Linked DNA regions of Variovorax paradoxus. The protein of the gene in region 1 interacts with the protein of each later gene in a pairwise test. Links are inferred from orthologs where the notes say so. Each region holds a gene or a part of one and is shown on either strand. Other genes may lie near its edges.

Region 1 (9,287 bases):
CGGTGCGGAAGTCCATGAACACCGTGCGGTCCTTGAGCTTGCGTGCTTCGCGCAGCGCGGGCTCCACGTCTTGTGGACGCTCGATCAGCATGCCGACGTGGCCGTAGGCCTCGGCGAGCTTCACGAAGTTCGGCAGTGCATCCATGTAGCTGTGGCTGTAGCGGCCGGAGTATTCGATCTCCTGCCACTGGCGCACCATGCCCAGGTAGCGGTTGTTGAGCGAGCAGATCTTGATCGGCGTGTTGTACTGCAGGCAGGTGGAGAGTTCCTGGATGCACATCTGCACCGAGCCTTCGCCGGTGATGGTGAACACTTCCGAATCGGGCTTGGCGAGCTTGATGCCCATGGCGTAGGGAATGCCCACGCCCATGGTGCCCAGGCCGCCGGAGTTGATCCAGCGGCGCGGCTCGTCGAAGCGGTAGTACTGGGCGGCCCACATCTGGTGCTGGCCCACGTCCGACGTGATGTACGCGTCGGCGTCCTTGGTCATGTTCCAGAGGGTCTCGACCACGTACTGCGGCTTGATCACGTCCTTGTTGCCGCGGTCGTACTTGAGGCAGTCGCGCGAGCGCCAGGCCTCGATGGTCTTCCACCAGTCGGCCAGCGCGCCGGCGTCGGGCTTGGCGGTGCTCTCGCGGATCATCGAGATCAGCTCGGTGAGCACGTCCTTCACGTCGCCGACGATCGGGATGTCGACCTTCACGCGCTTCGAGATGCTCGAAGGGTCGATGTCGATATGGATGATCTTGCGCTCGTTCTGCGCGAAGTGCTTGGGGTTGCCGATGACGCGGTCGTCGAAACGAGCGCCCACCGCCAGCAGCACGTCGCAGTTCTGCATCGCGTTGTTGGCTTCGATGGTGCCGTGCATGCCCAGCATGCCCAGGAACTTGCGGTCGCTGGCCGGATAGGCGCCCAGGCCCATCAGCGTGTTCGTGACCGGGTAGCCGAGCATGTCGACGAGCGTGCGCAGTTCGTTCGTGGCATTGCCCAGCAGCACGCCGCCGCCGGTGTAGATGTAGGGGCGCTTGGCCGCCAGCAGCAGTTGCAGCGCCTTGCGGATCTGTCCGCCGTGGCCCTTGCGCACCGGGTTGTACGAGCGCATCTCGACCTTGTCGGGATAGCCTGCGTAAGGAACCTTCTTGAAGGAAACGTCCTTCGGCACGTCCACCACCACAGGGCCGGGGCGGCCACTGCGCGCGATGTGGAAGGCCTTTTTCATCGTCATGGCCAGATCCTTGGGATCCTTGACGAGGAAGTTGTGCTTGACGATGGGGCGGGTGATGCCGACCGTGTCGCATTCCTGGAAGGCGTCGAGGCCGATGGCGGCCGTCGGCACCTGACCCGAGATGATCACCATCGGGATGGAATCCATGTACGCCGTCGCGATGCCGGTGACCGCGTTGGTCAGGCCGGGACCGGAAGTGACCAGCGCCACGCCGACTTCGCCGGTCGCGCGCGCATAGCCATCGGCCGCGTGCACGGCTGCCTGCTCGTGCCGCACCAGCACGTGCTGGATGGTGTCCTGCTTGTAGAACGCGTCGTAGATGTAGAGAACGGCGCCACCAGGGTAGCCCCAGACGTACTGAACGCCTTCGGCCTGCAGTGCCTTGACCAGCACCTCAGCGCCCATGAGTTCTTGCGTGGCGTTGCCGGCGCTCGAGGACGCGGCGGCTGCGGAGATGATTTCCGCCTTGGAGATTTCCATGATCAACCTTTGTTTATTTCGGGAACGAAATACCTTGGGTGCCCCTTGCCAACCCTTGTGAGGTCGCGCCAGGACTTGAGGCCAAAGCCATGAGCGGACTGATGTTCCGCCGGACCGTGACCCGTTTGCCTTTTGACTTGCAGGCCGGATTATGGCATTTCCGGACGTTCAGATTCGCTTCAGCACTTGTGTAAAGCGACAAAGGCATAATCCGCGGCGGTAAACATACGCGATCGCTAGACCCCCATTTCCCACGCGGCGCGACCTGCGCCCCCTCTCGCTTGGCCACTGAACTAGAACTCTCCGACTTCCTGAAAAGCGTCGAACGACGCGCTTTCAAGCGCTCGGTCTACCACGTGCGGGATGAAGAAGCGGCGCTCGATATCGTGCAGGACAGCATGATGAAGCTGGCCCAGCATTACGGCGACAAGCCGGCCAACGAGCTGCCGATGCTGTTCCAGCGCATCCTGTCGAATTGCACCCTCGACTGGTTCCGCCGCCAGAAGACCCGCCGCGCCCTGTTCTCCAACCTCAGCGACTTCGATTCTGTCGACGACGACGGCGATTTCGATCTGCTGGAGAACTTCGTCTCGCCGACCGACTCTAGGGAATCGGAGAGCGCCGAAGACACCACCCGCCGCGCCCAGGTCTTCCACGAAATCGAGGAACAGATCGCAGCACTGCCGGGCCGTCAACGCGAGGCTTTCCTGATGCGTTACTGGGAGGAAATGGACGTCGCGGAGACGGCCGCAGCGATGGGCTGTTCCGAAGGCAGCGTCAAAACCCATTGCTCGCGAGCCGTTCACGCTCTGAGCAAGGCGCTCAAAGCCAAGGGAATATCGCTATGAATACTAAGGTTCCACCCTCCTCATTCACCGCCGAAGACGAGTTTGGCCAACGACTTGCTGCCCGCCTCTCGGCCGGCAACAAGGAGCTGTCGCACGACATCGGCGAACGGCTCCGCGTGGCACGCGCACAGGCCGTGGCGGCGCGCAAGCTGCCCCCGCAATTGCGAACCGCACCCGTGGTGGTGCAGTCGGGCCACACGGCGATGCTCGGTGGCAGCTGGTGGACCCGCATCGGCTCGGTGGTGCCGCTCATCGCGCTCGTGGCCGGCCTCATCACCATCAGCGTAATGCAGGACGACGACCGCGCCAGCGAACTGGCCGAAGTGGATTCCGCGCTCCTTACCGGCGATCTCCCGCCCGCCGCCTATACCGACCCCGGTTTTGCTCAATTCCTGAAGGCCGACAGCGCCTCCGACTGAACTTTTCACTGACCGAATGCGACGCCGCCCCTCTCCCAGCGCGAATACCTCCCGCCCCCTGCGCCCGCTCCAGGCGGGCGCAGTCGCTTGGGCGAGCGCGCTTGCGGTCGCTGCCTTCGGCCTGTCGGCCGCTGGCGCGCAGCCCCGCGCCGAAAACGCCGCAAACACCGCGGGCACCAGCAGCCCCAAGGCCGTCTCGACGACCAAGCCGCTCTGGAGCGAGCTCACGCCTGGGCAGCAGCAAGCTCTCACGCCACTGAGCCCCCACTGGAACACCCTGAACGCCGGGCAAAAACGCAAGTGGCTGGCGCTGTCGCACAACTACGCGGAAATGTCGGCCGAGGACAAGACGACCCTGCACAGCCGCATGATCGAGTGGGCCGCACTGAGCAACCAGCAACGCACTCAGGCTCGCCTGAACTTTGCCGAAGTCAAGCGCATTCCAGCTGACGAGCGCAAGGCCAAGTGGGAGCAATACCAGGCGTTGAGCGAAGAACAGAAGCGCAAGCTGGCCGAGCGTGCGCCCCCCAAGCCGCGTGGGGCTGCGATTCCGATTCGGCCAGTCTCCGCCCAAAAGCTCGTGCCGGTGCCTGCGGTCACGCCCGGTGCGCAGCACACCCCCAGGATCCTGCTGACACCGCCGCCTGCTCCGGCTTCGCCTCCCGCTACCCTGATGGTCGCCACTCCGCCAGAGCGCGCGCCTTCGACAACGCCGGCTGTCGTGGTCACCCCCGCTGCACCGCCGCCGCCCGCCAGTGTCTCGGCTCCGCCGGTCCCGGCCGAGGCGCAAGTACCGCCCCCCTCGTCGGTCTCGGCCGAACCGGCGACCACCTCTCCCTGACCACAAGGGCCTCGATGGTTTCCAGCTCTCCCGAAGTTTCGGGATCCGATCACCCGGCCTCGCCCGTCCCCACCGCAAGCAGCGCTCCCGTCTCGACAGTGCCCGGCCTGTGGCGCCGGATGGCCTGCTGGCTCTATGAAGGCATGCTGCTGTTCGCGGTCGTGTTCGTCTCGGGCTGGCTCTTCAGCACGCTGGGGCAGATGCGCGACGCCATGGATTCGCGGCGCCACCTGTTCCAGGCTTTCCTCTTCGTAGTTTTTGGCGTGTACTTCGTCTGGTTCTGGACCAAGGGCCAGACGCTTGCCATGAAAACCTGGAATATCCGTATCGTCGACCTGCACGGCCAGCCCATCAGCCAACGCCGCGCTCTCGCGCGCTACCTGCTGAGCTGGATCTGGTTCCTGCCGCCGCTGGCTACCCTCGCCCCCTTCAAGCTCTCGGGCGGCGAATCGACCCTCCTGATCTTCGGCTGGGTCGCCATCTGGGCCCTGCTTGCACGCTTTCACCCCGACCGCCAGTTTTGGCACGACGCCTGGGCCGGTACGCGGCTCATCACCTCCAAGCCGATGAGCCGCCGATGAGTGCCTTGCCCAATCTTCCCGATCCCGCCGTCAATCCGCAAAAGGCCCGCAAGGGCTTCGAGCGCGTCTGGCACGCCACGCTGATTTCGCTGCACGGCCTTCGCGCCGGCTGGAGCGAGCCCGCTTTCCGCCAGGAAGCCATCCTGTCGATCTTCATGATCCCGGCGTCGTTCTGGCTCGGCAGCAGCTGGGTCGAAGTGGCCCTGCTCGCGGGCAGCGCGCTCCTGGTGATGATCGTGGAACTGCTCAACACCGCCGTCGAAGCCGCCATCGACCGCATCGGGCCCGAGTGGCACGACCTCTCCAAGCGTGCCAAGGACATGGGCAGCGCGGCCGTGCTGCTGTCGCTCACACTGTGCGGCGGCATCTGGGCCGCGGCGCTCTGGCAACGCTTCCTGTCATGAGCGGGCATGCCGGCTGCGGCATGATGGCAGGATGAATCCTGAATTTTCGATCTGTGTGTATTGCGGCTCGCGCCCCGGCGAGCGCCCCGAGTTTTCCCAGGCCGCGCAAGCGGTCGGCCAGTGGATCGGCAAGCACGGCGGCCAATTGGTCTACGGTGGCGGCCGTACCGGCTTGATGGGCACCGTGGCCGAGGCCACCCGCCTCGCCGGAGGGCGCGTGGTCGGCATCATTCCCAAGGCGCTTGTCGACAAGGAACTGGCCAACTCGCTCTGCGACGAACTTCACGTGGTCGACACCATGCACGAGCGCAAGGCAATGATGGGCGAACGAGCCGACGCCTTCGTCGCCCTTCCGGGCGGCATCGGCACTTTCGAGGAACTCTTCGAGATCTGGACCTGGCGCCAGCTCGGCTACCACGACAAGCCGACCGGCATCCTGAACACCGCCGGCTACTACGACGGCCTGCTGGGCTTCCTGGCCCACAGCGTGCGTGAAGGCTTCATGGGCGAATGGCAGATGGAGCTGATTCGCACCGGCACCGAGGTGCCCGAGCTTCTGGCAGCGTTGCGCGCCGAAGTGCCGCTCCATCCGCGGGAAGACAGGCTGTCGGAAAACCTCTGACGCCCGCCTGCCCGGAAAAAGCCTCCGTTACCGGAGGCTTTTTTGCTTCAGACCGCGTTTTCGTTTTCTTCGCCAGTGCGGATGCGCACGATGCGCTCCACCTCGGTCACGAAGATCTTGCCGTCGCCGATCTTCCCGGTGCGCGCGGAATTAACGATGGCCTCGATGCAGCGCTCCACGTCGCCCTCGTTGACGACGACTTCGACCTTCATCTTGGGCAGGAAGTCGACCACGTACTCGGCGCCGCGGTACAGCTCGGTGTGCCCCTTCTGGCGGCCGAAGCCCTTGACCTCGGTCACGGTCAGGCCGGTAACGCCCACTTCGGCCAAGGCCTCGCGCACGTCCTCGAGCTTGAAGGGTTTGACGATGGCGGTGATCTGCTTCATGGTTTTTGCGCTCCGGCGGTTTCGTTGAATTTGCTGGTGATAGGGTAACGCCAATCCTTGCCGAAGCTTCGATGGGTGACCCGGATGCCTACCGGCGCCTGGCGCCGCTTGTATTCGTTGATCCTGATGAGCCGCGCAACCCGCTCGACCACCGCGCGTTCGTAGCCCGCGGCGATGATCTCGTCGATGCCTTCATCGTCCTGCATGTAGCGTGCCAGGATTCCGTCGAGGATGTCGTAGGGCGGGAGGCTGTCCTGGTCGGTCTGGTCGGGCCGCAGTTCGGCGCTGGGCGGGCGCGTGATGATCCGCTCGGGAATGGGCTCTGCGCCCATGCCGTAGGGGTCGTGGGCGTTGCGCCAGCGCGCCAGTGCGAACACCGTGGTCTTCAGCAGATCCTTGATGACCGCGAAACCGCCCGCCATGTCGCCGTAGAGCGTGCAGTAGCCGGTGGCCATTTCGCTCTTGTTGCCAGTGGTGAGCACGATGGAGCCGAACTTGTTCGACAGCCCCATCAGCAGCGTGCCGCGAATGCGTGCCTGAATGTTCTCTTCGGCCGTGTCCTCGGGCCGGCCCTTGAACTCTTCGGCCAGCGCACCCTTGAACGACTCGAAGGTGTGACGGATCGAGATCTCGTCGTAGCGCACGCCCAGCCGGCCCGCCATGTCGCGCGCGTCGATCCAGCTGATGTCGGCCGTGTAGGGCGAAGGCATCATCACCGCGCGAACCTTGTCCTTGCCCAATGCGTCGACCGCGATGGCGAGCACCAGGGCGGAATCGATGCCGCCCGAAAGCCCGAGGATAGCGCCCGGAAAACCGTTCTTGCCGATGTAGTCGCGCACGCCGAGCACCAGCGCGTCCCAAAGCTGCGCCTCGGCGTCACGCGGCGCGGCAATGGCTCCGGCCTCGGCGACGAAGCCCACACCGCCCTGCGGTGCGCGCTCCAGTTGCGCGAAGACCAGCTTCTCCCGAAAGCTCTCGGCCTGCATGACGGTGGTGCCGTCGGCCTGCAGCGCGAAAGAAGCCCCGTCGAACACCACTTCGTCCTGCCCGCCCACCAGATGGGCGTAGACCAGCGGCAACCCCACGGCACGCGCCCGCTCGGCCATGCGCGCCACGCGCTCGCCTTCCTTGCCCACGTGGTACGGCGAGGCGTTGATCACCGCCAGTACCTCGGCGCCACTTTCGCGGGCCAGTTCGGCCGGCTGGTCGAACCAGGCGTCCTCGCAGATCAACAGGCCGACAGAGACGCCGCCCGCCTCGAACACGCAAGTGCCCTGCCCTGGCGTGAAATACCGGCGCTCGTCGAACACCTGGTAGTTGGGCAGCTCGCGCTTGGCGTAGGTCTCGAGGATTCGGCCTTCCTTGATGACGCTCGCCGCGTTGTGCCGAAGCTGCACCGCCACCGAGCGGCTGCGCAGGCTTCCGCCCGTCGGATGCCCCACCACCACGACCATGTCTTTGAGGTCGGCCAGAGCGGCGGCAATGCCTTTCACGGCATCATCGCAGGCTTCGGTGAAGGCGGGCCGCAGGAACAGGTCTTCCGCCGCATAGCCGGCAATGGAAAGTTCGGGTGTCAGCAGCAGGCGCGCGCCTTGCGAATAGGCCTCGCGCGCGGCATCGACGATCTTTTTCGCGTTGCCGGCGAGGTCGCCCACCACAAAATTGAGTTGCGCGATGGCGAGCTTGAGCGTCATTACAGAAGGAAGAAAAAGGCTTGAACGATTATGTCATTCGGGTTCTGTCGTCACCGTCGGACGTGAGCCCGCAGGCATGGAACGCGTTGCTCGCCACACAGGCCGAGCCTTCGCCTTTCATGCGCCACGAATACCTCTCGGCGCTGCATGAAAGCGGCAGCGCCACGCCCTCCAGCGGATGGACGCCACAGTTCGTCACGCTGTGGCGCGGCAAGCAGTTGCAGGCGGCGTGCCCGCTTTACATCAAAGACCATTCGTACGGCGAATACGTCTTCGACTGGGCCTGGGCCAACGCATACGAGCAGCACGGCCTGGCGTACTACCCCAAGGCGGTGGTCGCCGTGCCCTTCACGCCCGTGCCCGGCACGCGCCTGTTGGCCCGCGATGCCCAAAGCCGCACCTTGCTGGTGCAGGGCTTGGTGGCCCTGTGCAAGCAGGAAGAACTGTCGTCGCTGCATCTGCTGTTCGGCGCCGATGAAGACATCGCGGCCTGCACCGAGGCCGGCCTCATGCTGCGCAATACAGTGCAATTCCATTGGACCAACGCCCAGTACGCCGACTTCGACAGCTTCCTCGCCAGCCTCTCCCACGACAAGCGCAAAAAGATCCGCCAGGAGCGCCGCAAGGTGGCCGACGCGGGCGTGAGCTTTCGCTGGTCGCGCGGCGCCGACATCCCGAAGGCCGACTGGGATTTTTTCTACCGCTGCTACGAGCGCACCTACCGCGAGCACGGCAACCCGCCCTACCTCACGCGCGACTTCTTCCGCCGCATGGCTGACACGATGCCCGAGGCATGGCTGCTGTTCATCGCAGAGCGCAACGGCAAGCCCATGGCCTCGAGCCTGATCGCGCTCTCGACCCAGCCGGACGAGCCCCTGGTGGCCTATGGCCGCTACTGGGGCGCGCTGGAGCGCGTCGATTGCCTGCACTTCGAAGCCTGCTACTACCAGCCGCTGGCTTGGTGCATTGCGCACGGCGCCAAGCGCTTCGAGGGCGGCGCGCAGGGCGAGCACAAGATGGCCCGCGCGCTGATGCCTGTCAAGACCACCAGCGCCCACTGGCTGGCCCATCCGGCCTTTGCCGACGCGGTCGAACGCTTTCTCGAGCGCGAGGGCGCCGGCATCGAGAACTACATGGACCATCTGGGCGAACGCAGCCCCTTCAAGGCCGCCTGACCGCGTCCGGCTCGTGCCATGTCGGGCTGCTATAAAAACGCCCGAATCCACAACAACACAAAGGGAAACGCACCATGCCATTCGTCGGACTGGGGCTGCACGTTCTTGTCGCGCTGTTCTTTGCCGTGCATGCCATGCGCCACGGCAAGCAGATGTACTGGCTGATTATCCTGTTCAGCTTTCCGCTCCTGGGCAGCCTCGTGTATTTCGTGGTCGAGTACCTGCCGGCCTCGCGCATGCAGCGCACCGCCGGCAAGGTGGCCAGCGCGGCCATCGGTTTCATTGATCCCGAGCGCGAGTACCGCGCCGCGGCCGATGCCTATGACCTCGCGCCCACCGCCCAGAACAAGCTGCGCCTGGCCAAGGCCTCGCTCGACCGGGGCCAACCCGCCGACGCCGTCGGCCACTACCGCGATGCGCTGAAAGGCCCGCTGGCGTCCGACCCCGAGCTTCAGTTCGGCCTTGCCAGCGCGCTGCTCGCCGCGGGCGGCCCGGCCTCGGGGCAGGAGGCCCTGCAGGCGATCCAGGCCCTGCGCGCCACGCGCGACGACTATCGGCGCGACGAAGTCGCCCTGCTCAACGCCCGCGCACTGGCCGCCGACGGGCGTCAGC
Region 2 (9,495 bases), 190 kb from region 1 along the record:
TCACGACCGAGGCCTGGGTCAACTTCAAGCTCTGGGGCTATGTGTTCCCCATCGTCTTCCTGGTGGCGCAGGGCCTGTACATCGCGCCGCACCTGAAGAACGACGACAAGCCGACGGCATGACGAGCACCACTACCGCTACCACTGCCGCACCGCTGCCCACGGCCGCCGCTCTCGAGGCCGCGCTGCGCGAAGCGCTGGCCCCCACGCAGCTCGAAGTGATCGACGAAAGCGCCGCCCACGCCGGCCATGCGGGCGCCAATGCGGAAGGCCGCGGCACCCATTTCCGGGTCCGCATCGCCTCCCCGAAGTTCGAGGGAAAGCCCCGCGTGGCGCGGCATCGGCTTGTGTATGATGCCCTCCAAGTTTTTATCGCACAGGGTCTGCACGCCATCGCCATCGAGGTGCTCTGAGTCGTTCAACGGATAGCGCGCCGCATCTGCTGCGGTTGCAGCGGTTTCCGCATCACCCCCTCTTTCCTTCCCTATCCCTGCTTTCTTTCCCGCGCCTTTTCCTACACGCGCATTTCCTTTCCAGCTCGATATTCATTCCATGAAAAAACAAATCTTGCAGGCCGTCGCGGCCGCAGTGCTGCTCGGTGCCATCCCCATGGCGGCTCTCGCGCAGAACGCAGCCATCGTGAACGGCAAGCCGGTGCCCAAGGCCCGCATGGACGTTCTGGCACAACAGCTGGCAGCCGCCGGCCGCCCGGTGACGCCTGAAATGCAAGGCCAGCTGCGCGAGGAAATCGTGGCGCGCGAAGTGTTCATGCAGGAAGCCCAGAAGCAAGGCCTGGACGCCAGCGAGGACTACAAGAACCAGCTCGAACTCGCCCGCCAAGCCATCCTGATCCGCGCGCTGTTCGACAACTACCGCAAGACCAACCCGATCTCCGACGCCGACGTGAAGGCCGAGTACGACAAGTTCGTCGCGGCCAACGGCGGCAAGGAATACAAGGCGCGTCACATCCTGGTCGAAACCGAAGACCAGGCCAAGAAGATCCTGGCCGACCTGAAGAAGGGTGCCAAGTTCGAAGACATCGCCAAGAAGCAGAGCAAGGACCCGGGATCGGGCGCCAACGGCGGCGACCTCGACTGGGCCAACCCCGCGAGCTTCGTGCCCGAGTTCTCGGAAGCCATGATCAAGCTCAAGAAGGGCGAGACCACCCCCGCCCCGATCAAGACCCAGTTCGGCTGGCACATCATCCGCGTCGACGACATTCGCCAGGCTCAACTCCCGAAGCTGGAAGAAGTGAAGCCGCAGATCACGCAGCAACTGCAACAGCAGCGCCTGCAGAAGTACCAGGAAGACCTGCGCGCGAAAGCCAAGGTCGAATAATCGATCCGAGCAAAAAGAAAGCGGCCTTCGGGCCGCTTTTTTATTGCCGTCTTTTCTTCAGGCTCAGATCGCCCAGGTGCCGAAGTTGTCGCCCGGGCCATCGAGTGCCGCGAACGCCTGCCAGGCCGCGCCGGCATCCGCGCCCTGCACCGCGCGGCCCAGCGCATCGAGCGTGCGATAGATCTTCTTCGATGCGACGAAGTGCGCGGCATTGAGCGCCTCTAGCTGCGGCAGCAGCGTGCGCAGGATCTCCGTGCGCGCCGACGAAGCCGCTGCCTCGTCTTCGCGCCACGCGAGCAACTGCTTGCGAATCAGATCCTCGATCCGCGCCGCTTCCAGCACGTGCCGGCTTCGCGGGTGATCGAGGTCGAGCATCGGCTTCAGCCCACCCAGCGGCGCGCGTTGCGCCAGATCTGCATCCAGGGGCTCAGCTCGCTCCTATCGCCCGAGGTCCAGCTCATCTGGATGTTGCGGAACACGCGCTCCGGATGCGGCATCACCGCGGTGAAGCGGCCGTCAGGCGTCGTGACCGAGGTCAGGCCGCCCGTGCTGCCGTTCGGGTTGAACGGGTACTGCTCGGTCGGCTGGCCGTGGTTGTCCACGAAGCGCATCGCACCAATGGCCTTGGCCGCGTCGCCGCGGTGCTTGAAGTTGGCATAGCCCTCGCCATGTGCCACCGCGATCGGCAGGCGGCTGCCGGCCATGCCCGCGAAGAAGATGCTGGGCGATTCGAGCACTTCGACCATCGACAGGCGCGCCTCGAAGCGCTCGCTCTGATTGGTGGTGAAGCGCGGCCAGGCTTCGGCACCCGGAATGATGTCGGCCAGTTCGGCGAACATCTGGCAGCCGTTGCACACGCCCAGGCCGAAGGTGTCGGCACGGCCGAAGAAGGTCTTGAACTGCTCGGCCAGCTTCGGGTTGAAGGTGATGCTGCGCGCCCAGCCGATGCCGGCGCCCAGCGTGTCGCCATAACTGAAGCCGCCGCAGGCGACCACGCCCTTGAAGTTGGCCAGATCCGCCCTGCCCGTCTGCAGGTCGGTCATGTGGACGTCGAAGGCCTCGAAGCCGGCTTCGGTGAAGGCGTAGGCCATCTCGACGTGCGAGTTCACGCCCTGCTCGCGCAGGATCGCGACCTTGGGGCGCGACTGCAGGATGGCCGGAGCAACTGGTGCGTTGTTCGGCAGGAACACGTGCATGCCCGGATCGCTCGGCACGCCGGCTGCCGCGTGCTCGGCATCGGCGCAGGCGGGGTTGTCGCGTTCGCGGGCGATCTTCCAGCTGACCGAGTCCCACACCTGGTGCAGGTCGTGCAGGCTCGCGCTGAACACCGACTTGGCGTCGCGCCAGATTTCGAGCTTGCCCTTGCCCGCATCCATCGGCGAGCTGGCCGGGCGCGTCTTGCCGACGAAGTGGCTGTGCGTGCTGAGGCCGTGGGCGCGCAGCACTTGCATGACATCGTTGCGCTCGGCGGTGCGCACCTGCAGCACCATGCCCAGCTCTTCGTTGAACAGCGCCTTGAGCGTGAGTTCTTCGCGCCGCGCGCTGACCTGCTGCGCCCAGTTCTTGGCGTCGCCGGTTTCCATGCGGCTGTCGGAGATGCCGTCGCCTTCGGTGACCAGCATGTCGACGTTCAGCGCCACGCCGACGTGGCCGGCAAAGGCCATTTCGCAGGCCGTGGCGAACAGGCCGCCGTCGCTGCGGTCGTGCATCGCGAGGATCTTGCCGTCGGCGCGAAGCGCATTCACCGCATTGACCAGCGCCACGAGCTGCGCCGGGTCGTCGAGGTCGGGCACGGTGTCGCCGCTCTGGTTCAGCGTTTGCGACAGGATGCTGCCGGCCATGCGGTGCTTGCCCTGGCCCAGGTCGATCAGCACCAGCGTGGTGTCGGCCTCTTCGGCATCGAGCTGCGGCGTGAGCGTGCCGCGCACGTCCGCCAGCGAAGCGAAGGCGGTCACGATCAGGCTCACCGGCGAGGTGACCTTTCGGGCTTCGCCGTTGTCCTTCCACTGCGTGCGCATCGACAGCGAATCCTTGCCGACCGGAATCGACACGCCCAGCGCCGGGCACAGCTCCAGGCCCACGGCCTTGACGGTTTCGTACAGCGCGGCGTCTTCGCCGGGCTCGCCGCAGGCGGCCATCCAGTTGGCCGACAGCTTGACGCGCGAGAGTTCGATGGGCGCGGCCAGCAGGTTGGTGATGGCTTCGGCCACGGCCATGCGGCCGGAAGCCGGCGCGTCGAGCGCGGCCAGCGGCGTGCGCTCGCCCATGCTCATGGCTTCGCCGGCAAAGCCCTTGTAGTCGGCCAGCGTCACGGCGCAGTCGGCCACGGGCACCTGCCACGGGCCGACCATCTGGTCGCGGTGGCTCAGGCCGCCCACGGTGCGGTCGCCGATGGTGATGAGGAAGCGCTTCGAGGCCACGGTCGGGTGCGCGAGCACGTCGATGGCGGCCTTCTGCAGGTCGACGCCCGTGAGGTCGAGCGGCTTGAAGGTGCGCGCCACGGTCTTCACGTCGCGGTGCATCTTGGGCGGCTTGCCGAGGAGCACGTCCATGGGCATGTCGACCGGCTGCACGGCGGCGCCTTCGTCGGCCACCAGCAGCTGGCGCTCTTCGGTCGCCACGCCGACCACCGAGAACGGGCAGCGCTCGCGCTCGCAGAAGGCCTTGAACTGTTCGAGCGATTCCGGCGCGATGGCCAGCACGTAGCGCTCCTGGCTTTCGTTGCACCAGATTTCCTTCGGCGCCATGCCCGACTCTTCGAGCGGCACGGCACGCAGGTCGAAGCGCGCGCCGCGGCCGGCGTCGTTGGTCAGCTCGGGGAAGGCGTTGCTCAGGCCGCCCGCGCCCACGTCGTGGATCGCGAGGATCGGGTTGGCCGCGCCCTGCTGCCAGCAGTGGTTGATGACCTCCTGCGCACGGCGCTCGATCTCGGGGTTGCCGCGCTGCACCGAGTCGAAATCGAGCTCGGCCGCGTTGGCGCCGGTGGCCATCGAGCTGGCGGCGCTGCCGCCCATGCCGATGCGCATGCCGGGGCCGCCGAGCTGGATCAGCAGCGAACCGGCCGGAAACTGGATTTTCTTGGTCTGTGTGGCATCGATGCTGCCGAGGCCGCCCGCGATCATGATGGGCTTGTGGTAGCCGCGCTGGACGGTGTCGAGGTCGCTCGCCACGGTCTGCTCATATTCGCGGAAGTAGCCCAGCAGGTTGGGACGGCCGAATTCGTTGTTGAACGCGGCACCGCCCAGCGGGCCCTCGGTCATGATCTGCAGCGGGCTGGCGATGTGCTCGGGCTTGCCGTAGTGGCCGTCTTCAGGCCACAGCTTCGACACGGTGAAGCCGGTCAGGCCGGCCTTCGGCTTGGAGCCGCGGCCGGTGGCGCCTTCGTCGCGGATCTCGCCGCCAGCGCCGGTGGATGCACCGGGGAACGGCGAAATGGCGGTCGGGTGGTTGTGCGTCTCGACCTTCATCAGCACATGGCTGAGGGCGCTATCTTTTTGATAGCTCTGCGAGCCGTTGGCGGGAATGAAGCGCTCGATGGTCGCGCCTTCCATCACCGAGGCGTTGTCGGCATAGGCGATGACCGTGTGCTGCGGGTTCTGCTTCTCGGTGTGGCGGATCATCGAGAACAGGCTCTGCGGCTGGGCCTTGCCGTCGATGGTGAAGTTGGCGTTGAAGATCTTGTGGCGGCAGTGCTCGCTGTTGGCCTGCGCGAACATCATGAGCTCGACGTCGCTGGGGTTGCGACCCAGGCGGGTGAAGGCGTCGACCAGGTAATCGATTTCGTCCTCGGCCAGCGCAAGGCCGAAGCCGGTGTTCGCGGCCACCAGCGCCGCGCGGCCGCCGGCCTGCACGTCGACCTGCGCCATCGGCTGTGCGGGCAGCTCGCTGAACAGGCTGGCGGCCTGCTCGACCGTGGCCAGCACCGATTCGGTCATGCGGTCATGCAGCGGGCCGGCCGCGGCGGCCAGTTGGTCGCCTTCCAGCACGGGGGCCTTGCCGATCAGCGGCGCCTTGAGCTTCAGGTGATATTGCGTGACGCGCTCGACCCGGCGCAGGGCCAGGCCGCAGTTGTGGGCGATGTCGGTGGCCTTGGAGGCCCAGGGCGACACGGTGCCCAGACGCGGGGTGACGACCACCGAGGTACCCGCCTTGGCCGGCGCCTCGAAGGGCTCGCCGTAGGTCAGCAGCGCGGCAAAGCGCTCGCGGTCGGCCGTGCCGAGCGCCGCATCGGTCACGACCAGGTGCACGAAACGGGCCGAAATGCCCTCGATGCGCGGCTCGATGGCCTGCAGCTTCGGCAGCAGCTGCCGTGCGCGGAAGTCGCTGAGCGCGCTGCCGCCCTCGAACATGGTTACGACAGGAAGGGCTTGAGGTGCGGGCTGCGTCACGGTCGATGGGGCCTCGGGGGCCGCGTTGGGAATCAAGGAATAAAGGCGAATGACCGCTGACTGGGGTCATCCGCGTTAACCCGGGATTTTAGCCGGGCCGATGGGATAATTCGGGGATGAGCATTAACTACAAAGACGCTGCGGGCATCGAAGCCATGCGGGTCGCCTGCCGCCTTGCCTCCGAGGTGCTGGACTACCTCACACCCCTCATCAAGCCCGGCATCACGACCAACGACGTCGATCGGCTCGCCGCCGAATACATGGTCAAGCAGGGCACCACCTCCGCCACGGTGGGCTACATGGGCGCCAGCAGCGTCCCGTTCCCGAAGTCGCTCTGCACCTCGGTGAACCACGTGGTGTGCCACGGCATTCCCAACGACAAGCCCCTGAAGAAGGGCGACATCATGAATGTCGACGTGACCGTCATCAAGGACGGCTGGTTCGGCGACAACAGCCGCATGTACGTGATCGGCGACACCTCCATCGCCGCCAAGCGCCTGTGCAACATCACCTTCGAGGCCATGTGGCACGGCATCCTGCAGGTGCGCCCCGGCGCGCACCTGGGCGACGTGGGCCATGCAATCCAGAAATTCGCCGAAGGCCAGGGCTTCTCGGTGGTGCGCGAGTTCTGCGGCCACGGCGTGGGCCAGCGCTTCCACGAAGAACCCCAGGTGCTGCACTACGGCCGCCCGGGCACGCTGGAAGAGCTCAAGCCCGGCATGATCTTCACCATCGAGCCGATGATCAACGCCGGCAAGCGCGACGTGAAGGAAGACTTCAAGGGCGGCCAGTACGACGGCTGGACCATCGTCACGCGCGACCATTCGCTGTCGGCCCAGTGGGAGCACACGGTGCTCGTCACCGAGACCGGCTACGAAGTGCTGACGCTCTCCGCCGGCAGCCCTCCGCTGCCCTCCTTCGTCACCTCGACCAAAACCTGACGCGCGCACGCGTTCCCCGGCCGTGATCGAAGCAGCCAAGATCGACGTGGCGACGCTGCGCGAAGCCTATCGCGCGAAGAAGCTCGCGCTGTTCGACACCCTGCGCTTCGCGCGCGCGCCCACGCGCAGCGTGCACACGGTGCTGCGCCAGCTCGCGGCGCTGGCCGACGAGACGCTCTGCACACTGTGGCGCGAAGCCGATTTCGGCGATGCGCTCGCGCTGGCCGCCGTGGGCGGCTTCGGGCGTGGCGAGCTCTTTCCGTACTCCGACGTCGACGTGCTGCTGCTCCTGCCGCCCGAAGGCCACGAGAACGCCGTCGACCCGGCCCGCATCGAGGCCTTCATCGGCCATTGCTGGGATGCCGGCCTCGAGATCGGCTCCAGCGTGCGCACCGTCGACGAGTGCCTGGCCGAGGCCGAGAAGGACGTCACCGTCCAGACCTCGCTGCTCGAGGCCCGGCTGATCGCCGGCGACAAGAAGCTCTTCACCGCCTTTCGCCGCCGCTTTGCCCGCGCCATCGATCCGCAGGCCTTCTTCGTGGCCAAGTCGCAGGAAATGCGGCACCGCCACCAGAAGTTCGACAACACGCCCTATGCGCTGGAGCCGAACTGCAAGGAATCGCCCGGCGGCCTGCGCGACCTGCAGACCATCCTCTGGATGACCAAGGCCGCCGGCTACGGCAGCCGCTGGGACGACCTGGCCAAGAACGGCCTGGCCACCTCCTTCGAGGCCCAGCAGATCAAGCGCAACGAGGCGCTGCTTTCGCTCATCCGCGCCCGGCTGCACGTGATTGCCAACCGCCGGGAAGACCGGCTGGTGTTCGACCTGCAGACCGCCGTGGCGGCCAGCTTCGGCTATGAGAGCGAGTCGCAGCGCAAGTCGAGCGAAGCGCTCATGCGGCGCTACTACTGGGCCGCCAAGGCGGTGTCGCAGCTCAACCAGATCCTGCTGCTCAACATTTCAGAGCGCCTGCAGCCCAGCGACGAGCGGCACACGCCGATCAACGAGCGCTTCTACGAGCGCGCCGGCCTGATCGAGATCGCCAGCGACGACCTGTACGAGCGCGAGCCGCACGCGGTGCTCGAGACCTTCCTGCTCTACCAGAAGACCATCGGCGTGAAGGGCCTGTCGGCGCGCACGCTGCGCGCCCTGTACAACGCGCGCCATGTGATGGACAGCAAGTTCCGCAACGACCCGGTCAACCACGAGACCTTCATGCGGATCCTGCTGCAGCCCTACGGCATCACGCATGCGTTCCGGCTGATGAACCAGACCTCTGTGCTGGGGCGCTACCTGCGGGTGTTCCGCAGCATCGTGGGGCAGATGCAGCACGACCTGTTCCATGTGTACACGGTCGACCAGCACATCCTGATGGTGCTGCGCAACGTGCGGCGCTTTTTCATTGCCGAGCATGCGCACGAGTACCCGTTCTGCTCGCAGCTGGCGGCCGGCTGGGACAAGCCCTGGATCCTGTACGTGGCGGCCCTCTTCCACGACATCGCCAAGGGCCGCGGCGGCGACCACTCCACGCTGGGTGCGCGCGACGTGCAGCGCTTCTGCAAGCAGCACGGCATTGCCCGCGAAGACGCCAAGCTCATCGAATTCCTGGTGGCCGAGCATCTGGTGATGAGCCAGGTCGCGCAGAAGCAGGACCTGAGCGACCCCGAGGTCATCGGCGCCTTCGCCAAGCGAGTGGGCAACGAGCGCTATCTCACGGCGCTGTACCTGCTGACCATCGCCGACATCCGCGGCACCTCGCCGCGCGTGTGGAATGCCTGGAAAGGCAAGCTGCTCGAGGACCTGTACCGCTACACCCTGCGCGCGCTGGGCGGCCGCATGCCCGACCCGGACGCCGAGGTCGAGGCGCGCAAGCGCGAGGCGCTGGTGCAACTGGCCCTGCACGCCCAGCGCTTCGAGGCGCACAAGGCGCTGTGGGACACACTCGACGTCGGCTACTTCATGCGCCACGACGCCACCGAGATCGCCTGGCATGCCAAGCAGCTCTCGCGCTTCGTGCCGCCCAAGGGCGTGCCGATCGACCCGAAGGCGCCGCCCATCGTGCGCGCGCACCTGTCGCCGGTGGGCGAAGGCCTGCAGGTCGTGGTCTACACGCCCGACCAGCCCGATCTTTTTGCGCGCATCTGCGGCTATTTCGACCAATCGTCGTTCAGCATCCTGGATGCCAAGGTGCACACCACGAGCAACGGCTATGCGCTCGACACCTTCCAGGTGGTGACGACCTTCCTGCCCGACCACTACCGCGACCTGATCAGCATGGTCGAGTCGGGCCTGGGGCAGACGCTCACCGAGGCCGGCGCCCTGCCCCAGCCCAGCATGGGCCGGGTGTCGCGCCGGGTGCGCAGCTTCCCGATCAAGCCGCGCATCAGCCTGCTGCCCGACGACAAGGCCCAGCGCTGGCTGCTCAACATCTCGGCCAGCGACCGGGCCGGCCTGCTGTATTCGGTGGCCCGGGTGCTGGCGCGCCACCACCTGAACCTGCAGCTCGCCAAGGTGACGACGCTCGGCGAACGGGTGGAAGACACCTTCCTCATCAGCGGTCCGGAGCTGCAGGGACAGAAAACCCAGCTCGCCATCGAAACCGAACTGATGGAAGTGCTGGCATCCTGAGTTGTCCGATTTCCGGACGCCGCCACGGGTTTTGCGCCACATTCGTGCAACGAAAGACTCAAGCTGTCGCGCATCGCCGTCAAAATAACGGCCATGGATTCACTGATTGAACAGCTTTCGGACTCGGTCGCCTCGGCAAAGACGCTGGAAGACCTGGCCCGCCCGATGCTCGAGATGCTCGAAGTGGTCACCGGCCTGGA
Region 3 (9,083 bases), 1.1 Mb from region 1 along the record:
TGCGCGCTGCGGTCGAACAGGTCGACCCCCACCCACTCTTCCAGCGAGCGGATGTGCCGGCTGAACGCCGGCTGCGCGATGGAGCGCGCCTGCGCGGCACGCGAGAAATTGCCGGTCTCGGCCAGGGCCAGGAAGTCTTCCAGCCATTCCAGGTCGAGCGGTCGGTTGCCAGGGCCCATGCGCAGCGCGATTGAATAGTTGTATGCGATTCGAGTATTGGACGGCGCCCGCCCCGCCGGCAAAAGATGCACCCATTCCTGCACCTTGAACCACAACGGAGACACAGCATGCCTTCCATCGCGAATTATCGCGGGATCATTCCCGCCATTTCCTGCCCCTTCACGGCCGACCACCGCATCGACGAACCGGCGCTGCGCAAGCTGGCCTCCTGGCTGGCCGGCCATGACGGCGTGGTGGCGATCATGACCAACGGCCACACCGGTGAAGTGTTCTCGCTCACGCCGTCGGAGCGCGCAGAGGTGACGCGCATCGTGGCCGACGAGCTGCGCGGCCGCATGCCGGTGATCTCGTCGATCGTGTGCGAGGGCCTGGCAGAGACCGCCGAACACGCCCGCGCCGCCCAGGTCGCCGGCGCGGTGGCGCTGGACGTGATGCCGCCGCACCACTGGCTGCGCTTCGGCTTCACGCCCGGCCATGCGCTGCAGTACTTCGAGGCCATCCACCGCGCCGCGCCGGAGCTGGACCTGGTCTGCCACGTGTACCCGGCATGGACGCGCGCCTCGTACTCGTCGCAACTGCTGGCCGAGCTGGCCCGCCTGCCCTACCTGCAGGCCTTCAAGGTGGGCCAGCGCGACATGAACAAGTACGCCCGCGACATCCAGGCGATCCGCGAGGCCGATGCATCCAAGGCCATCCTGACCTGCCACGACGAGTACCTGCTGGCCTCGATGGTTCAGGGCGTGGACGGCGCGCTGGTCGGCTTCGCGACCTTCATTCCGCAACTGATCATCGACCTGTGGAACGCGGTGAAGGCTGGCGACCTGAAGAAGGCGATGGCGGTGCAGGCGCTCATCACGCCGCTGAAGGACGCGGTGTACGGCGGCGGCGAACCCACCGGCGAGGCGCATGCGCGCATGAAGGGCGGCATGTACCTGGCCGGCGTGCTGGAGAACGCCACGGTGCGCCCGCCGACGGAAGCGCCGAACGCGCGCGAGATGGATGCGCTGCGCGCCGCCGTCGAACAGGCCGGGCTGTCGAAGCGCTGAGCCCGAGGGGCCGCCACGCGCGAGCCCCGGTCGAAAAGAACACAAGGAGACAAGAGACATGCAACGCAAGCACTTCCTGCGCGCCACGCTGGCCGCCCTCGCGTTGGCCGCGGCATCGACCGCCGGCTTCGCGCAGACCTGGCCCAGCCGCCCGGTGCGCATGGTGATCCCGTTCCCGCCGGGCGGCACGCTCGACACCATCGGCCGCCTGCTGGCGCAGAAGCTCGGCGAGCAGACGGGCCAGACCTTCATCGTGGAGAACCGCGCCGGCGGCAACGGCATCATCGGCGCCGACGTGGTGTCGAAGGCGCCGGCCGACGGCTACACGCTGCTGTTCAACGCCTCGACCTTCACCACCGCGCCGATGACGATGAAGTCGGTGCCCTACGACGTGGTGAAGGACTTCACTCCGGTGGCGCTGGTGGCCAAGGCGCCGCTGTCGGTGGCCGTCAACAAGAACCTGCCGGTGACCGACGTGAAGTCGCTCATCGCATATGCCAAGGCGCACCCCGGCAAGATGACTTTCGCGGTGGGCTCCATCGGCTCGGCGGGCCATCTGTCGACCGAGCTGCTCAAGCGCGCGGGCGGCGGGCTCGACTACCTGATCGTGCCGTACAAGGGCACGGCACCTGCGTTCCAGGACCTGATCGGCGGGCAGATCGATGGCTTCATCGACCCCATCCTCGGCTCCCTCCAGTATCACAAGAGCGGCATGGTGAAGGTGATTGCCGTGACCTCGGCCACGCGCGCCTCGAGCCTGCCGAACGTGCCCACAGTGGGCGAGAGCATTCCGGGCTACGAGTTCTACAGCTGGTACGGCCTGTGGGGCCCGGCGAAGCTGCCGCCCGCCATCACGCAGCGGCTGAATGCCGAAGTCAACAAGGCGCTGGGCACCGACATGCGCGAGACGCTGGGCGCGCAGGGCCTGCTGCTCACGCCGGGCAGCGTCGACGAGTTCGCGAAGTTCCAGTCGGAAGACATGGCGCGGTCGAAGAAGATCATCGTCGAGGGCAACATCCATGTCGAATGAAGCCGCGACAGCGCCGCATGCGGTGGTGACGGGCAGCAGCGGCGGCATCGGCCGGGCCATTGCGTCGCAGCTGCTCGAAGCGGGCTGGCGCGTGAGCGGCATCGACCTCGCGGCGCCGACGCTGTCTTCCCACGCCGGCTTCACCCACACGGCGGTGGACCTTTGCAACGCCGATGCCATCGCGCGCGCCGCGGCCACCCTGCAGGATGCCGATGCGCTGGTGCATGCGGCCGGCGTGCTGCGCGTCGGCCCGCTGGGCGCGCTCGACCACGCGGGCGGCGAACTCATGTGGCGGCTGCACGTGGATGCGGCCGCGCGGCTGGCCGATGCGCTCGTGCCCGCGATGGCCGCGCGCGGCCAGGGCCGCGTGGTGTTCGTCGGCAGCCGCGTCGCGCAGGGCCTGCCAGGCCGCGGCCAATACGCCGCGACCAAGGCCGCGCTCATCGCGCTCGCGCGAAGCTGGGCGGCGGAGGTGGCGCCGCAGGGCGTGACCGTCAACGTGGTGTCGCCCGGCGCGACGCAGACCTCGATGCTGCAAGACCCCGCACGCGCGGGCAGCGCGCCGCGCATGCCGCCCATCGGCCGGCTGATACGGCCGGAGGAGATCGCGGCGCTCGTGGGTTTTCTTCTTTCGCCGCAGGCGGCGGCCATCACGGGGCAGGACCTTGCCATCTGCGGCGGCTCGTCGCTGCACCGCTGAATCTTTTTCTCTTTCTTTCTCACCCCGGAACCCGACCATGAAAATCGTCAACATCCTCGAATCCACCCGCCCCATCAAGTCGGACATCCGCAACGCCTACATCGACTTCTCGAAGATGACCCTGAGCCTGGTGGCCGTGGTCACCGACGTGATCCGCGACGGCAAGCCGGTCATCGGCTATGGCTTCAATTCGAACGGCCGCTACGGCCAGGGCGGGCTGATCCGCGAACGCTTCCTGCCGCGCCTGCTGGAGGCCGAGCCCGCGTCGCTGCTCGACGAGACCGGCGAGAACCTCGACCCGCACAAGATCTGGGCGCGCATGATGATCAACGAGAAGCCCGGCGGCCACGGCGAGCGCTCGGTGGCGGTGGGCACCATCGACATGGCCGTGTGGGACGCCACCGCCAAGATCGCGGGCAAGCCCCTCTACCAGCTGCTGGCCGAACGCTACGGCACCGGCACGCCGAACCCGCGCGTGTTCGTCTACGCGGCGGGCGGCTACTACTACCCCGGCAAGGGCGTCGAAGGCCTGCAGCGCGAGATGACCAGCTACCTGGAGCGCGGCTATTCGGTGGTGAAGATGAAGATCGGCGGCGCCTCGCTGGCCGAAGACTGCGAACGCATCGAGTCGGTGCTGAAGATCCTCGGCCCCGGTCAGCAACTGGCGGTGGACGCCAACGGCCGCTTCGACCTGAAGACCGCCGTCGACTACGGCCGCGCCCTCTCGCAATACCCGCTCTTCTGGTACGAGGAAGCCGGCGACCCGCTGGACTACGAACTCCAGGCCAAGCTCGGCGAGGTGTACGCCGGCCCCATGGCCACGGGCGAGAACCTGTTCTCGATGCAGGACGCGCGCAACCTCATCCGCCACGGCGGCATGCGGCCCGACCGCGACTGGCTGCAGTTCGACTGCGCGCTGAGCTACGGCCTTGTGGAGTACCTGCGCACGCTCGACATGCTGAAGGAAAACGGCTGGTCGCCCTCGCGCTGCATTCCGCACGGCGGCCACCAGATGTCGCTGGCCATCGCGGCGGGCCTGGGCCTGGGCGGCAACGAGAGCTATCCCGACCTGTTCCAGCCCTATGGCGGTTTCCCCGATGGCGTGAAGGTCGACAACGGCTATGTCACGCTGCCGCCGCTGCCGGGCATCGGCTTCGAAGGCAAGGCCGATCTGATCGCGGAAATGCGGGCGCTGGCCGCATAGGCCCCGCAGGCGCAAGGGCGCCGGATTTGCGCGATATGCTGTGAGGCCCTGCCGCCCGCTCGTTCGGTCGGCCAGCCATCGAGATACATCGCAAAAATCCAAGGACTTGTTTCGAAAGCAACAAGTTGCAAGCCCCTATGAAGATAGCTACGTGGAACGTCAACTCCCTCACCGCGCGCCTGCAGCACGTGCTCGACTGGCTCATCGCCAACCCGGTCGACGTGCTGTGCCTGCAGGAACTGAAGATGACCGACGACAAGTTCCCGCTCGAGGTGCTCAAGTCGGCCGGCTATGAAGCGGCGGTGTTCGGCCAGAAAACCTACAACGGCGTCGCCATCCTGAGCCTCTCGCCAATGCGCGACGTGGTGAAGAACATCGGCGGCTTCACCGACGACCAGTCGCGCGTGATCGCGGCCACGGTGGACACGCCCTCGGGTCCGCTGCGCGTGGTCAACGGCTACTTCGTGAACGGCCAGGCGCCGGGCAGCGACAAGTTCGAATACAAGATGAAGTGGCTCGATGCGCTGCGCGACTGGCTGCGCCAGGAGATGGCGGCCAACCCGAACCTCGTGCTCTTGGGCGACTTCAACATCACGCCGGAAGACCGCGACAGCTTCGACCCGGTGGGCCTGAAGGAAACCATCCACCACACGACCGAGGAGCGCAACCATTTCAAGGCGCTGCTCGACCTGGGCCTGACGGACAGCTTCCGCATGTTCGAGCAGCCCGAGAAGAGCTTCTCGTGGTGGGACTACCGCATGCTGGGCTACCAGAAAAACCGCGGCCTGCGCATCGACCACATCCTGGTAAGCGAACCGCTGGTGCCGCGCGTCAAAGGCTGCGTGGTCGACCGCGTGCCGCGCAAATGGGAAAAGCCGAGCGACCATGCGCCCGTGGTGCTGGACCTCGACCAGGGCGCCTGATCCGATGAACGCACGCGCGGGAATCGAAGCAGGCGTGGCGGGCCGCGCCTGCCGCTTTTTGGCCATCGCTGCGGCGGCCTTCGCGCTGGCGTCGTGCTCGCTGTTCAAGCCGGCCGACAAGGCCGAGGAAGGTGACAAGGGCACCGCGACGGCGCCCGCCGAAGAGCCCGCGCCCGGCAGCCGCGACGTGCCCACGGTGCGGCTCATCACCGCGCAGACGCCCGCCGTGCGGGCCTACCGCAAGATCGGCGCGCAGCACATCTACAAGGCTTACGCCAATCGCATCTACAAGGGAAAGATCCCGCCGCTGGTCTATGCCGTGGTGGTGGTCGAGACCGACATCGATGCGAGCGGCAAGGTGGTCAACGTGACCTTCAGCCGCACGCCGAGCCATGCGCCGGAAGTGGCGCCGATGATCGCGGAGCTGATCAAGGCGACGTCGCCGCTGCCCAACCCGGGCAAGCTGGGCGGCCACACCTATGTCGACACCTGGCTCTGGGACAAGAGCGGCAAGTTCCAGATCGATTCGCTGACGCTCGGCCAGCGCAGCAGATAAGCAGCCAGCGAACCGCGGGCCAAGAAAAAGGCCCGTGAGGGCCTTTTCATTCGATGCCGAGTTCCTGGATCTTCCGGGTGATGGTGTTGCGCCCGATGCCCAGCTTCTGAGCGGCCTCGATGCGCCGTCCGCGCGTGTTGGCCAGCGCGGTGAGGATGAGCCTGGACTCGAAGCGGCGCGAGAGCACGTCCCACACGTCGGTGCGGCCGGCGGCCAGCAGGGCCTGTGCCTCGACCTCGAGGCCGCTTTCCCAACTGCTGACCAGCGCCGAGCTTTCGGCGGCTTCGGAGTGAACGGGGGCGACGGCGGGAGCGTCGCCAGTGGTCACCGACAGCGGCGGCGCGAGCGGGCTTGCGGTCGCCACGGCGTTGGGCGCTGCTTCCGCTGAGTGAACCTCGGCGGCTGCCGTGCCCACAGCCATCACTTCCGGCGGCAGGTCCTTCGCCTCGATCAACTGGGCCGGCGCCATCACCGTCAGCCAGTGGCAGATGTTCTCGAGCTGACGCACGTTGCCAGGGAAGCTGAACGCGGCGAGCTTGGTCAGCGCCGCGTCGGAAATGCGCTTGGGCTCCACGCCGAGCTGGCGCGCGCTCATCTGCAGGAAGTGACGCGTGAGCGCGGGCACGTCTTCGCCGCGTTCGCGCAGCGCCGGCAGGCGCAGGCGGATCACGTTGAGGCGGTGGAACAAGTCTTCGCGGAAGCCGCCGAGCTTGACGCGCTGCTCCAGGTCCTGGTGGGTCGCCGCGATGACGCGCACGTTGGCCTTGACCGAGTTGTGGCCGCCCACGCGGTAGAAATGACCGTCGCTCAGCACGCGCAGCAGCCGCGTCTGCAGGTCGAAGGGCATGTCGCCGATTTCGTCGAGGAACAGCGTGCCGCCCTCGGCCTGCTCGAAGCGGCCGCGGCGCATGGTCTGCGCGCCGGTGAAGGCGCCGCGCTCATGGCCGAAGAGTTCGCTCTCGAGCAGGTCCTTGGGAATGGCGGCGGTGTTGATGGCCACGAAGGGACCGTTGGCGCGCGGCGAGTGCTTGTGCAGCGCGCGCGCCACCAGTTCCTTGCCCGAACCCGATTCGCCGGTGATGAGCACCGTGACGTTGCTCTGCGACAGCCGGCCGATGGCGCGGAACACGTCCTGCATGGCGGGTGCCTGGCCGAGCATCTCGGGCGCGGCGACCATGCGTTCCTCGGCCACTTCCTCGCGCTGGCTTTCGTCGACGGCGCGGCGGATGAGTTCGACCGCGCGAGGCAGGTCGAAGGGCTTGGGCAGGTATTCGAAGGCGCCGCCCTGGAAGGCCGAGACGGCGCTGTCGAGGTCGGAGAACGCCGTCATGATGATGACGGGCAGGCCCGGGTGCTTGGCCTTGATCTTGTCGAGCAGGTCGAGCCCGGAGCCGCCGGGCATGCGGATGTCGCTCACCAGGACCTGGGGGCCCTGCTGTTCGTCGTCGGCGGCCTGCTCGAGTGCCGCGAGCACCTCGCGCGTGTTGGTGAAACTGCGCGTGGGCAGGTCTTCGCGCAGCAGAGCCTTCTCGAGCACGAAGCGAATCGATTGGTCGTCATCAACTATCCAGATCGGCTTCATGCATCTCCTCTGTTGCCGGTGGCTGCGCTAGGGCAGCGGTATCAATATCTTGAAATCGGTTCGGCCCGGGACGCTGTCGCACTCGATCACGCCGTGATGCTGTTGCACAAAAGTTTGTGCGAGCGTCAATCCCAGCCCTGTCCCGCCTTCCCTGCCCGATACGAGCGGATAGAAGATGCGGTCCTTGATCGTGTCCGGCACACCCGGTCCATTGTCGATGACATGCAATTCCAGTGCCAGTCGATACCACTGCTTGTTGAAGATCACCTGGCGGGCCACGCGGGTCTTGAAAGTGATCTGCGCATCGCCCGCCGCGCGGCGCTCCGCCAGGGCCTGCGCGGCGTTGTGGACGATGTTGAGCGTGGCCTGGATGAGCTGCTCGCGGTCGCCGCGGAATTCGGGAATGGAGACGTCGAAGTCGCGCTCGATGTGCAGGTCGCGCGGGAACTCCGCGAGGATGACGGAGCGCACGCGCTCGCACACCTCGTGGATGTTGACGTCGCCCACCACGTGCGGGCGGCGGTGCGGCGCCAGCAGGCGGTCGACCAGCGTCTGCAGCCGGTCGGCCTCGTGGATGATGACTTGGGTGTATTCGATGAGGTCGCGCGACTCGACCTCCATCTGCAGCAGCTGCGCCGCGCCGCGGATGCCGCCCAGCGGGTTCTTGATCTCGTGCGCGAGGTTGCGGATGAGTTCCTTGTTGGCCTGCGCCTGGTCGATCAGGCGCTCTTCGCGGTCCTGCCGCACCTGCTGCTCGAGCGGCGACATCTCGATGATGAGTTCGCCCTTCTTCTCGCCCTGCGCCAGCGTGACCTGAACGGGCATGAGCTCGTGGTTGACGCGGCGCAAAAAGGCTTCGTAGCGCAGCGTGGCGAAGTCGTTGCTGCTCGCGCCGTCGATGGCGGTGCGCAGCACCTGCGGCTCATGAAAGCACGCGCCGAACTGCGAGCCTTCGAGCGTGCGGCGCGATGTGCCGAGTGCGTCTTCGAGGCCTGCGTTGGCGAACAGCACGGAGCCGTTGCTGTTGACCACCGCGATGAGGGTGGACAGCAGGTCGAAGGACTGGAAGCGCGGATTGGCGCCGGTCGCCTTCTTCCCGAATGCCATAGAGGTTCTTGCTTGCTCTTGCTACTGGTTATTGCTGCCGGGGCGGCAGCCGGTTGATTTCGCGGCGGATGCCTGCGATGTCGCTCTCGTTGCGCGCGATCTCGGCCTTCATGTCGGCCACGCGGTCGAGGTACTTCTGGTAGTTGCGGCCTTCGCTGCCCTGCTTCTCGGGCTCGCCGTTGTTGTAGTCCTTCAGCAGCTCGGCCTGGCGGGCCTCGGCCTTCTTGAGCTCCGATTCGAGCACCGAGCGGGCCTCGCCGTCGCGGGCGCGCTGGTCGACGCCTTCGACGCGCGGGCTGCCGGCCGGCGCGCGCGCCGCCGAGGAAGAGCCCGACGACGATGCCGACCCGCCGCCCGAAGCCTTGGTGCCCTGCACGACGGTGACGTTGCCGCCTTCGAGCACCTTGCAGCCCTTTTGCTGGGCGATGGTCGCGTTGTTGGTGTATTCGTTGCCGCAGCGCCAGACGCGTTCCTGCGCAACCGCCGGCAACGCGATCAGGAGTGAACCGGCCAGGAAAAAGAGGGAAGCTGTCTTCATGTGTATCGGTGGAGGCGCGACAAAGGCGCATTTTCATGCAATTCGACGCCCCCGGAGCCCTGATGTTCCGCCCCAAGGAAAAAGGACGGCCGAGGCCGTCCTTTTGACTTACATGCCTGTCAGGGCTGTTTTCTCGTCGATCAGAGCGAGTAGTACATGTCGAACTCGACGGGGTGCGTCGCCATGCGGAAGCGCGTGACTTCCTGCATCTTCAGTT

The links.
Region 2: the proteins of L3V85_RS20275 (region 1) and L3V85_RS19415 interact in binary tests that used the Escherichia coli proteins (3 or more experiments, as listed by UniProt). The link is inferred for Variovorax paradoxus from one-to-one orthologs.
Region 3: the proteins of L3V85_RS20275 (region 1) and glnL interact in binary tests that used the Escherichia coli proteins (3 or more experiments, as listed by UniProt). The link is inferred for Variovorax paradoxus from one-to-one orthologs.

The regions. Positions count from the first base shown.
Region 1 is NZ_CP091716.1:4,374,506-4,383,792, forward strand. What follows is about bases 4,138-7,136. They hold L3V85_RS20275 (P-II family nitrogen regulator), read right to left. Parts: upstream 5,807-7,136; coding sequence 5,468-5,806; downstream 4,138-5,467. Other genes in these bases: L3V85_RS20260 (RDD family protein), read left to right, coding at 4,138-4,394; L3V85_RS20265 (diacylglycerol kinase), read left to right, coding at 4,391-4,798; L3V85_RS20270 (TIGR00730 family Rossman fold protein), read left to right, coding at 4,830-5,420; L3V85_RS20280 (NAD+ synthase), read right to left, coding at 5,803-7,136. Outside these bases: L3V85_RS20240 (acetolactate synthase 3 catalytic subunit), read right to left, coding at 1-1,705; L3V85_RS20245 (RNA polymerase sigma factor), read left to right, coding at 1,987-2,553; L3V85_RS20250 (DUF3619 family protein), read left to right, coding at 2,550-2,972; L3V85_RS20255 (DUF3106 domain-containing protein), read left to right, coding at 2,989-3,813; more of L3V85_RS20260, read left to right, coding at 3,828-4,137; more of L3V85_RS20280, read right to left, coding at 7,137-7,500; L3V85_RS20285 (GNAT family N-acetyltransferase), read left to right, coding at 7,521-8,675; L3V85_RS20290 (hypothetical protein), read left to right, coding at 8,750-9,287. UniProt on the Escherichia coli protein: P-II indirectly controls the transcription of the glutamine synthetase gene (glnA). P-II prevents NR-II-catalyzed conversion of NR-I to NR-I-phosphate, the transcriptional activator of GlnA. When P-II is uridylylated to P-II-UMP, these events are reversed.
Region 2 is NZ_CP091716.1:4,181,574-4,191,068, forward strand. Bases 6,289-9,495 are described here. They hold L3V85_RS19415 ([protein-PII] uridylyltransferase), read left to right. Parts: upstream 6,289-6,688; coding sequence 6,689-9,295; downstream 9,296-9,495. Other genes in these bases: map (type I methionyl aminopeptidase), read left to right, coding at 6,289-6,666; L3V85_RS19420 (GGDEF domain-containing protein), read left to right, coding at 9,389-9,495. Also shown: L3V85_RS19385 (septation protein A), read left to right, coding at 1-122; L3V85_RS19390 (BolA family protein), read left to right, coding at 119-412; L3V85_RS19395 (peptidylprolyl isomerase), read left to right, coding at 552-1,337; L3V85_RS19400 (hypothetical protein), read right to left, coding at 1,401-1,712; purL (phosphoribosylformylglycinamidine synthase), read right to left, coding at 1,718-5,686; more of map, read left to right, coding at 5,842-6,288.
Region 3 is NZ_CP091716.1:5,445,730-5,454,812, forward strand. The notes cover bases 6,289-9,083. They hold glnL (nitrogen regulation protein NR(II)), read right to left. Parts: upstream 8,329-9,083; coding sequence 7,249-8,328; downstream 6,289-7,248. Other genes in these bases: ntrC (nitrogen regulation protein NR(I)), read right to left, coding at 6,289-7,221; L3V85_RS25255 (hypothetical protein), read right to left, coding at 8,357-8,866; glnA (type I glutamate--ammonia ligase), read right to left, coding at 9,007-9,083. In the rest of the region: L3V85_RS25210 (LysR family transcriptional regulator), read right to left, coding at 1-179; L3V85_RS25215 (dihydrodipicolinate synthase family protein), read left to right, coding at 288-1,226; L3V85_RS25220 (Bug family tripartite tricarboxylate transporter substrate binding protein), read left to right, coding at 1,285-2,256; L3V85_RS25225 (SDR family NAD(P)-dependent oxidoreductase), read left to right, coding at 2,246-2,956; L3V85_RS25230 (mandelate racemase/muconate lactonizing enzyme family protein), read left to right, coding at 2,994-4,160; xth (exodeoxyribonuclease III), read left to right, coding at 4,298-5,083; L3V85_RS25240 (hypothetical protein), read left to right, coding at 5,088-5,639; more of ntrC, read right to left, coding at 5,686-6,288.